Regions from separate parts of the Thermodesulfovibrio sp. TK500a genome, predicted to be linked through region 1. Evidence: riboswitches for the same ligand, from Rfam matches in the RefSeq annotation. Region 1 holds a riboswitch; the other holds the start of a gene.
What was found. Region 1 has a riboswitch for cobalamin ahead of ACZ430_RS00240 (TonB-dependent receptor). Riboswitches for the same ligand answer to the same signal wherever they lie in the genome.

Region 1 (4,225 bases):
CTCTCTTAGAGCCTGCATGTTTACAGATAGACATTTTAGGCCATTGTGATAGGGGTCAGTCTCCGCTTCAATTAAGTATTCAGCCAGTTCTAAATATTGGCTTTTAAGGGTTGGAATTAACTCGGATGGCAAAACAGGCATCTCTCCTGAGTTTGGACAAATCTCTACCAAAGCCACATCTATAAACCCTAAGGACCTCATATTATTGAAAATATCGAGCAATGTTGGCTTGGTGGATGTTACAGTAACTCGTGCCATTATGTAATATCCTATATCTGGAATTTTAGATATGTTATTTATAATATCTTGCCAGGAGGGTCTACCATCTTTGTAAGGTCTGTTTTTATTGTGTAGTTCTTCTGTACCGTCAATACTTAACATAATTGAAACATTGTTGTCTTTGAGATAGTCGAATACATCTTTAGTCAAAAGTGTTCCATTAGTCGTTATGGAGTAATAAAACTTTTTGTCAGATTTCGAAAGCTCTGATGTATGCTCAATAATTTTCCTGATGAGGTCAAATCTAAGGAGGGGTTCACCGCCGAAGAAGATAAGGTCATACTCTTTATCGTCAGGAGATTGATTAAGCATAAATTCAATTCCTCTGAAAGCTATATCTTCAGACATTAAAGTTTTATGAGTCTGCAGGTATCTCGGACTATTTGCAAAACAATAAGCACAACCTAAATTACAACTGTGAGCAACACCAAGCCATAAACCTGTAAGTTTATGCTCTGTCTGTTCAAGAATTTTTCTCCTATTTTCTGCCTCTTCCTCTGTTAATGGTTCTATTTCATCAATTACTTTCTTTAATTCCCTCTCAGCTTTAATGTATCTTATTGAAAAATTTTCATCTATCCTTTCTCCTTTTATTATTTTTCTTGCTATCTCATAAGCATCTTTTGATAAGGAAAAAAGCTTGTTTCCTTCCACATCATAAAGAAAGTATTCGTCACGGACATTGAATAGATGAACATCACAGCTTTTAATTATTTTTTCCATTAATTTATTCCTATGAAATTATTTTAATTAAAGTATATTTTTACTAAACTGAAATGTCAAGGGGTATTTTGAAATATTTTGAAAGCCTCTGGTATACTTTTACTGGTTGGAGCAAGGGAAGAGAGGTGTGAATCCTCCGCTGCCCCGCAGCCGTGTTGGGAACGAAAGCCCAAAAAGCCACTGGAGATAGTCTCTGGGAAGGCGGGCAAGTAGGAGTTTGAGCCCAAAGCCGGAAGACCTGTCCAACGGGAAGCCTTTGGCTTTCCAATTCCTCGAGGGAGGGAAAAAATTGCCTTTTGCCATTTTCTTCCTTATTTCTTTCCTATTTTCGAGTAATGCTTCAGCACAGGAGACAAAACTCGATGAGATTGTTGTAACCGCAACGAGAATTGAAGAGACTAAATCTGACCTGCCTTACTCTGTTCGAATTATTACAGAAAGAGACATAAAAACATCTGTCGCTAAGAATGCAGGAGATTTAATAGCCGAGTCAGCATTAGGACACGTGCATAAATATCCTGGGTTATCTACAAGCAGAATTGGACTCAGAGGATTCAACACAGACCTCTTTGATGACATTAAAAGTAGGGTTTTGATTTTGATTAATGGAAACAGAACTGGGACTGTAAACTTTGCAACAATTCCTACAGATGATATTGAAAGAATAGAAATTGTTAAAGGACCTGCCTCTGTTTTATACGGTTCCTCTGCAATGGGAGGAGTTATAAACATAATAACGAAAAAGGCTAATAATGAAGGTATTAACGGCAGCGTTGGAATAGATGCAGGCTCTTGGGGATTTATAAAGCCCGTGGCAGAGCTAAAAATTAAAAAAGAGCCCTTTGACTTTTATCTATCAGCAAGCCGTTCATCAATTGATGACTATTCAGCAAAATATTATGGAAAAATTGAAAATACAGGATATGATGAGGAATTCTTATCAGCAAGATTTGGATACAACTTCTTAAAAAATCATCACATATCATTGGGATTTCAACACTGGAAAGGATGGAACATAGGCTCACCAGGAGCAAGGTATGAACCAGATATAGATGATAAAAAGGAAATTGAAAGAAACAGAATTGAAATCAACTATAAAACAGAAAATTTTAATGCAAATTATTATTTCAATAATGACAGAAGAGAAAACTATGAAGGTTCTCAAACAGGCAAGTGGGAAACTCCTGGAGAGATATCAATTACCAAAACAAAAACTCAAGGCTTAAGTATCCTAAAAATTTTACCAATTAATGAGCACAGAATTTTAATCGGCGGACAATGGGATAGAATAAATATCAAAAGCTCAAGAAACACAGGTTCTCCGTATAATCCAAATTCACAGTATGATAGTTATGGCTTGTTTACAGAAGGCAGATTGAGTCTCTTAGAGAAAAAACTAATAATTCATGCTGGATTAAGATATGATTATTTTGAGAACAAAATACTATCAACAGAGGGGATAAAAAATCTAAAGCCAAGAGAGGAAAACCTTGATAACTTCACTTTCAGAGGAGGGCTTTTATATAAAATCACAGAGAATTTGCATATAAAAACTAATGCTGGTACGGCATTTAGAGTTCCTTCGCCAGAAGAGCTTGCTTCTGATTTCATCTCTGGAGGGAAAAGATATTTTGGAAACTCCCAATTAAAGCCAGAAAAAAGCGCTTCCTATGAAATTGGGATTTCATATACGGAAGAGTCTTTAAAAAGTGAAATTACCTTTTTCCATTCAAAATTCAAAAACAAAATTCTCAGATATGAAGATGCAATCTTAAATGCCTATACCTATAAAAATATTGATGGAGCAACTATTCAGGGATTTGAAAGTGAGTTTTCCTATGAGTTAAGCCAATTCTTAGGAACAAAATTTCTTTTGGAGCCCTTTGCTAATTTTACTTATCACACAAGATATTTGAGTAAAGATGAAACAGAGATAAGTAAATATGGTAAAACTTTAACGTATATTCCTAAGTGGACAGGAGCTTTCGGTGTGAAGACAGGCCAAGAAAACTGGGATTTAAGACTTATTGGAAACTATATGGGCGATGAAAAGGTTATAGACTGGTCTCCGTCAGGAAATGGAAAAGTTGTAACAAAAGGTGACTTTACAGTCTTTAATCTTAAGGCTTCATATAGGCCGATTAAAAACCTTGAAATTACAGCATCCATTGAAAATCTCTTTGATAGGGCATATGAGTATGTGCAGTATTATCCTATGCCGAGAAGAACATTTACAGGGAGTATGAAATGGATATTCTAAAAGCCTTTTGTTCATGGAGCGGAGGGAAAGACAGCTGTCTTTCCCTCTATCGCACAATCAAAAGGGGTAAATTTAGAGTTAGCTATCTGTTGAATATGCTATCAGAGGATGGAAGGGTATCCCGTTCTCATGGAATTAGTTCGGAACTCTTAAAAAGTCAAGCTGATGCGTTAGGAATTCCAATTTTTCAGAGAAATACTTCCTGGGAGAGTTATGAAAATGAATTTAAAAGCGCTGTAAGAGAAATGAAAAAAGAAGGTATAATGGCTGGAGTTTTTGGAGATATTGACCTTCAGGAACACAGGGAATGGGTGGAGAGAGTATGTGGAGAACTTGATATAAATCCGATTCTACCATTATGGAATGAAAGCCGAGAAAAACTTCTAAAGGAATTTATTAGCTCGGGTTTTAAAGCTATTGTTTGTTCATTGAACTGTGAATTTTTAGGAGAAGAATGGCTTGGTCGAGAGATTGATGAGAATTTTATCAAAGATTTGAAGGCATTAAAAGAGGTAGACCTCTGCGGAGAAAAGGGAGAGTATCATACATTCGTATTTGACGGTCCCATATTTAAGAGAAAAGTTAAATTCAAAGTTGGAAAAAAGATAGTTAGAGATAAAAAATATTTTCTGGAGTTGAAGCTATGAACTTTGAGATTAAGATTGAGCCTATTAAAAAAGAGTTTCTTGATTTAGCATGGAAAAGACTCAACGGCCTTACAAAACCTCCCGGAAGTCTTGGAAAGCTTGAAGAAATTGCGGCAAAGCTTGTTGCGATTTATGAAAATCCCATGCCGTCGATTAGCAAAAAGGCTGTTTTCGTGTTTGCTTCAGACCATGGAGTAACACAAGAAGGAGTGTCTGCCTATCCCAAAGAAGTTACGGCACAGATGGTTTTTAATTTTCTTAGAGGTGGTGCAGGCATAAACGTCCTTGCAAGACATGCTGGAGCAGAAGTTGTGGT
Region 2 (4,225 bases), 870 kb from region 1:
CGGGCAATTTCACGCATTCTCGCATGCTGGTCGCGGTATATTATATATGCCTTAGCTGTTTTCCTGTAGGGACTGCTTAAAAGTATCTCCTCAACTATATCCTGTATTTCCTCTACATGTGGGTCTCGGTCTCTGATTAATTCCTCCGCAAGCAAGAGGACTTTTATCGTAAGCCTTTTTGCCGTATCATAATCAAACTCGCCCGTTGCTTTTCCCGCCTTTGAAATGGCTACAGTAATTTTTTCAGGGTCAAAGGGGACAATGCGGCCGTCGCGCTTTATTATATTTTTAAACATCCTAAACCTCCCTTTTACGCATAGCCTTTGCAGCTAAAACCATATTTTTTAGTGATGCCACCGTCTCCTGCCATCCTCTTGTCTTGAGTCCACAGTCTGGGTTTATCCAAAAAAGTGACTTATCAATCAGACTGACAGAACGCTCAATAATCTCAATCATCTCCTCAACAGAGGGTACTCTTGGAGAGTGAATATCATAAACTCCCAATCCAATGCCATGGTCGTATCTGAAGTTCTCAAAGGCAGATAAAATCTCTCCTTTGCTTCTTGAAGCCTCAATTGATATCACATCAGCATCAAGAGCATAAATCCTGTCAATTATCTCATTAAAGTCTGAATAGCACATGTGAGTATGAATCTGCGTAAAGGGAGATACATCGGCTGTGGTAAGTCTAAAACTATTTATGGCCCAATCAAAATACTCATCCTGCTTGTTTCTCTTAAGAGGCAAACCTTCTCTGAAAGCAGGCTCGTCAATCTGAATAATTTTTATACCCCTCTTCTCAAGTTCCAGCACTTCCTCCTTTAGAGCAAGAGCTATCTGGTAGGCAATCTCGCGCCTTGATATATCCTTTCTTGGATAGGACCACTGAAGAATTGTCACAGCACCCGTCATAATTCCCTTCACTAGTCTTGGGGTGAGAGATTGAGCGTAAAGGGTTTCCTCAACTGTAAGAGCTTTGTCCCTCCATACATCTCCGTAAATTACCGGTGGTCTTACACATCTTGAACCATAAGACTGAACCCAGCCATTTTTAGTTATCGCAAAGCCTTTTAGTTTTTCAGCAAAAAACTCTACCATGTCTGTTCTCTCAAACTCTCCATGAACAAGCACATCTATGTCAAGTTCTTCCTGAATTTTTACAGCCTTTTCAATCTCCTGAAAAATAAACTTTTTGTATTCCTCCTCAGTTATCTTACCATTTTTATAATCTGCCCTGAATTTTCTTACTTCCTTTGTCTGAGGAAAGCTTCCTATGGTAGTTGTAGGGAAAAGAGGCAGCTTGAGAGAATCCATCTGCATTCTGTATCTCTCTTTAAATTCGGGTTTTCTTAAAATAGCTTTTTCATCAATGCTTGAGATTTTGCTCCTTACCTCTGCCTTTGAAAATATCTCATGGACTATACTTTTCCTTGCGGGCAGGGCTGCTCCATCATTAATTGCTCTTTTGAGAATGGTTAACTCTTCAAGTCTCTCATTGGCAAAGCTTAGCATGTTAAGTATATCCTCTTGAATATGTCCTCTCTCTGCCTCAACAGTTATTGGAAGATGAATTAGTGGAGATGAATTGGAAAGCATAATCTTATCGGTAACTCTGAAAAGTCTCTCCAGCATGCTCATAACAACAGTAAAGTCTGTCCTCCAAGGGTCTCTTCCCGATACAACTCCAGCAATGAGAACTTTATCGGATGGAAATCCAAGAGTTAGTATATTTTCAAGATTTTCCTTGCCGTCTACAAGGTCAAATCCAAATCCATGGACAGACAGAGAGAAAACAAGTTTTTCATATGCTGAAACCGCTTCATAATAAGTTTGAATATAAACTTTTAAAGTAAGGCCCTTTGTCAGCTCCCTGTAAAGACCTGTTAAGAGTTCTATCTCTCGCTCTTCCATATCCATTACCATTGCAGGTTCATCAATCTGTATTTCTTCAACTCCTGCTGCATCGAGTTTTATGAGGAGCTTTTTATAGGCAGGCAATATTTTTTCCGATAATCTTTCCACTCTATCCATATTTAACTTCGCAGACTTCAGATAGGTAAAAGGTCCCACTATGACAGGTTTGGTTTTTACGGATAGACTATCTCTTAGCAAAGCAAATTCCCTAAGGGGCTTGTTTTCCATAAGCTCAAACTCTTCATCCTCTATTTCTGGCACAATGTAGTGATAATTCGTATTAAACCACTTGGTCATCTCAAGTGCTGGAAGCTCTTGAGTGCCCCTTGCCATAGCAAAATATCTATCCAAGGGGTCTGAAATTCTGTTAAATCTCTTAGGTACAGCGTTAAACATCACTGAATGGTCAAGAATAAAGTCATAAAGGGAAAATTCATTAGATGGAATGAGGTCAACTCCAGAGGATTGAATGACTTTAGCATTCTGGATTATTAAAGAATTGGCAGTCTCTAAAAGTTCTACTTTTGAAATCTTCCCGTTCCAGTAGTCTTCCAGAGCTTTTTTTAGTTCTCTCTTCGGACCGATACGGGGATAGCCAAAGACAGTGGTTTTAATCTTCATCTGCTCCTCCCACGAGGCATTTCAGAAAGCCAAAGGCTCTCTGACTGGATAGGTCTTCCGACTTTGGGCTCACTTCAACCTACTTGCCCGCCTTCCCAGAGAGTTGCTCTCCAGTGGCATGCGTGGGCTTTCGTTCCCAACACGGCTGCGGGGCAGCGGAGGATTCTCACCTCTCTTCCCTTAAAATCCAGCAATTTTGAGCTTAAGAGAATTGGGTTTGTCTTGTCAAGCTGTGTTAAAATTATCCATGTTTTATAAAATAATAGCCACTGTTTTTTTCATCGGTTATTTCCCCCTCGCACCTGGAACTGTTGCTACCGTCTTTGGCCTGCTATTTCTTTGGCTTCTGAAGCCATCTTACAGCACCCTTCTGGCAATATTTTCACTCTCCCTTATACTTGGAGTTTTTGCTTCTGAGAAAATCGAAAGGAAACAGGGCGAGAAAGACCCGTCCTGTATAGTAATTGATGAGTTTGCAGGATATATGGCTGCAATGCTTTTTATTCCAATAAATCTCAATACCCTACTTTTAGCCTTCATAGTCTTTCGCATTCTTGACATTTTTAAGCCTCCTCCAATAAGACAAATAGAGAGGAAACTACGGGGAGGATTAAGTGTAATGATGGATGATGTAGTGGCAGGACTTATAACAAATCTTTTGATAAGAATACTATTGGGAGTATAATACTTTCATGAGACTTTTTTTGGCCATTGAGATACCCCTTAGCATAAGAGAATTTCTCGCAAGTTTAATTGAGCCTAAACAAACCATTGATGGCATAAACATTGTAAGCAAACAAAACCTTCACATCACTATTAAATTTCTGGGAGAAGTTGAGGAAAAGCTCATTCCTAAGATTAAAGAAATCCTAAATCCTCTATCAAGAGAGTTCTCGCCGTTTAAACTTAAGATAACTCGGCCAGGAGTTTTTCCAGATAAAGACAAACCCCGTGTAATATGGATTGGCACGGAAAATAAAGAAGTTCTGAAAGACCTTGCCAAAAGAATTGATGAAAGCCTTAGTGTTATAGGATTTCAAAAGGAGACAAGAGAATTTAAGGCACACATCACTCTTGCAAGAGTTAAAAATTATAAAAATGGAAGATATGTATTTGAAAAATTAGTTGATAAATACAGACAACTATCCATAGAGGACAGACAATTTGAGTTCTCTGTAGAGGAATTTGTTCTAATGAAAAGCACCCTTACACCCAATGGCTCGATTTATGAGGTTATCGAAAGATTCAATCTTGGAAAATCCTCTTAATATTCTATCTTCTAAGAGTGCTTTTGCATCTGTTATAATATTTTTAGCGCCCATAGCTCAGTAGGATAGAGCGTCGGACTACGAATCCGCAGGTCGGGGGTTCAAATCCTCCTGGGCGCATTTTAAAAAAACAGCGCAGAGAAATCAAGGTGAAGATAGGAATAATCGGCGGAAGCGGTTTAAGTGAATCGGAAGTCCAAAAACAAAAAATCGCAATCAAAACTCCCTACGGCGAGCCTTCCTGCCCATACGAAATAGAGGAAATTAACTCAAAGAGTGTTTTATTTCTCCGGAGACACGGTGAAAAACACAGCATACCTCCGCATAAAGTTAATTACAGAGCCAATATCTACGGTTTCAGAGAACTTGGTGCAGAGAGACTTATAGGTCTTTTCGCCGTAGGAACTATGAACGAAGAAATT

Region 2: it holds a riboswitch for cobalamin, as region 1 does, so the genes downstream of both, metE (5-methyltetrahydropteroyltriglutamate--homocysteine S-methyltransferase) here and ACZ430_RS00240 (TonB-dependent receptor) in region 1, are expected to answer to the same signal.

Annotation. Positions count from the first base shown of each region.
Region 1 is NZ_AP041606.1:49,358-53,582, reverse strand. Features, by position in the region: gene ACZ430_RS00245 (radical SAM protein) at 1-1,002, opposite strand, end outside; cobalamin riboswitch at 1,075-1,263, shown strand; gene ACZ430_RS00240 (TonB-dependent receptor) at 1,292-3,262, shown strand; gene ACZ430_RS00235 (Dph6-related ATP pyrophosphatase) at 3,250-3,909, shown strand; gene cobT (nicotinate-nucleotide--dimethylbenzimidazole phosphoribosyltransferase) at 3,906-4,225, shown strand, end outside.
Region 2 is NZ_AP041606.1:919,229-923,453, forward strand. Features, by position in the region: gene ACZ430_RS04840 (ribonucleoside triphosphate reductase) at 1-296, opposite strand, end outside; gene metE (5-methyltetrahydropteroyltriglutamate--homocysteine S-methyltransferase) at 298-2,535, opposite strand; cobalamin riboswitch at 2,566-2,751, opposite strand; gene ACZ430_RS04850 (phosphatidylglycerophosphatase A family protein) at 2,783-3,220, shown strand; gene thpR (RNA 2',3'-cyclic phosphodiesterase) at 3,228-3,803, shown strand; tRNA gene ACZ430_RS04860 (tRNA-Arg) at 3,850-3,923, shown strand; gene mtnP (S-methyl-5'-thioadenosine phosphorylase) at 3,953-4,225, shown strand, end outside.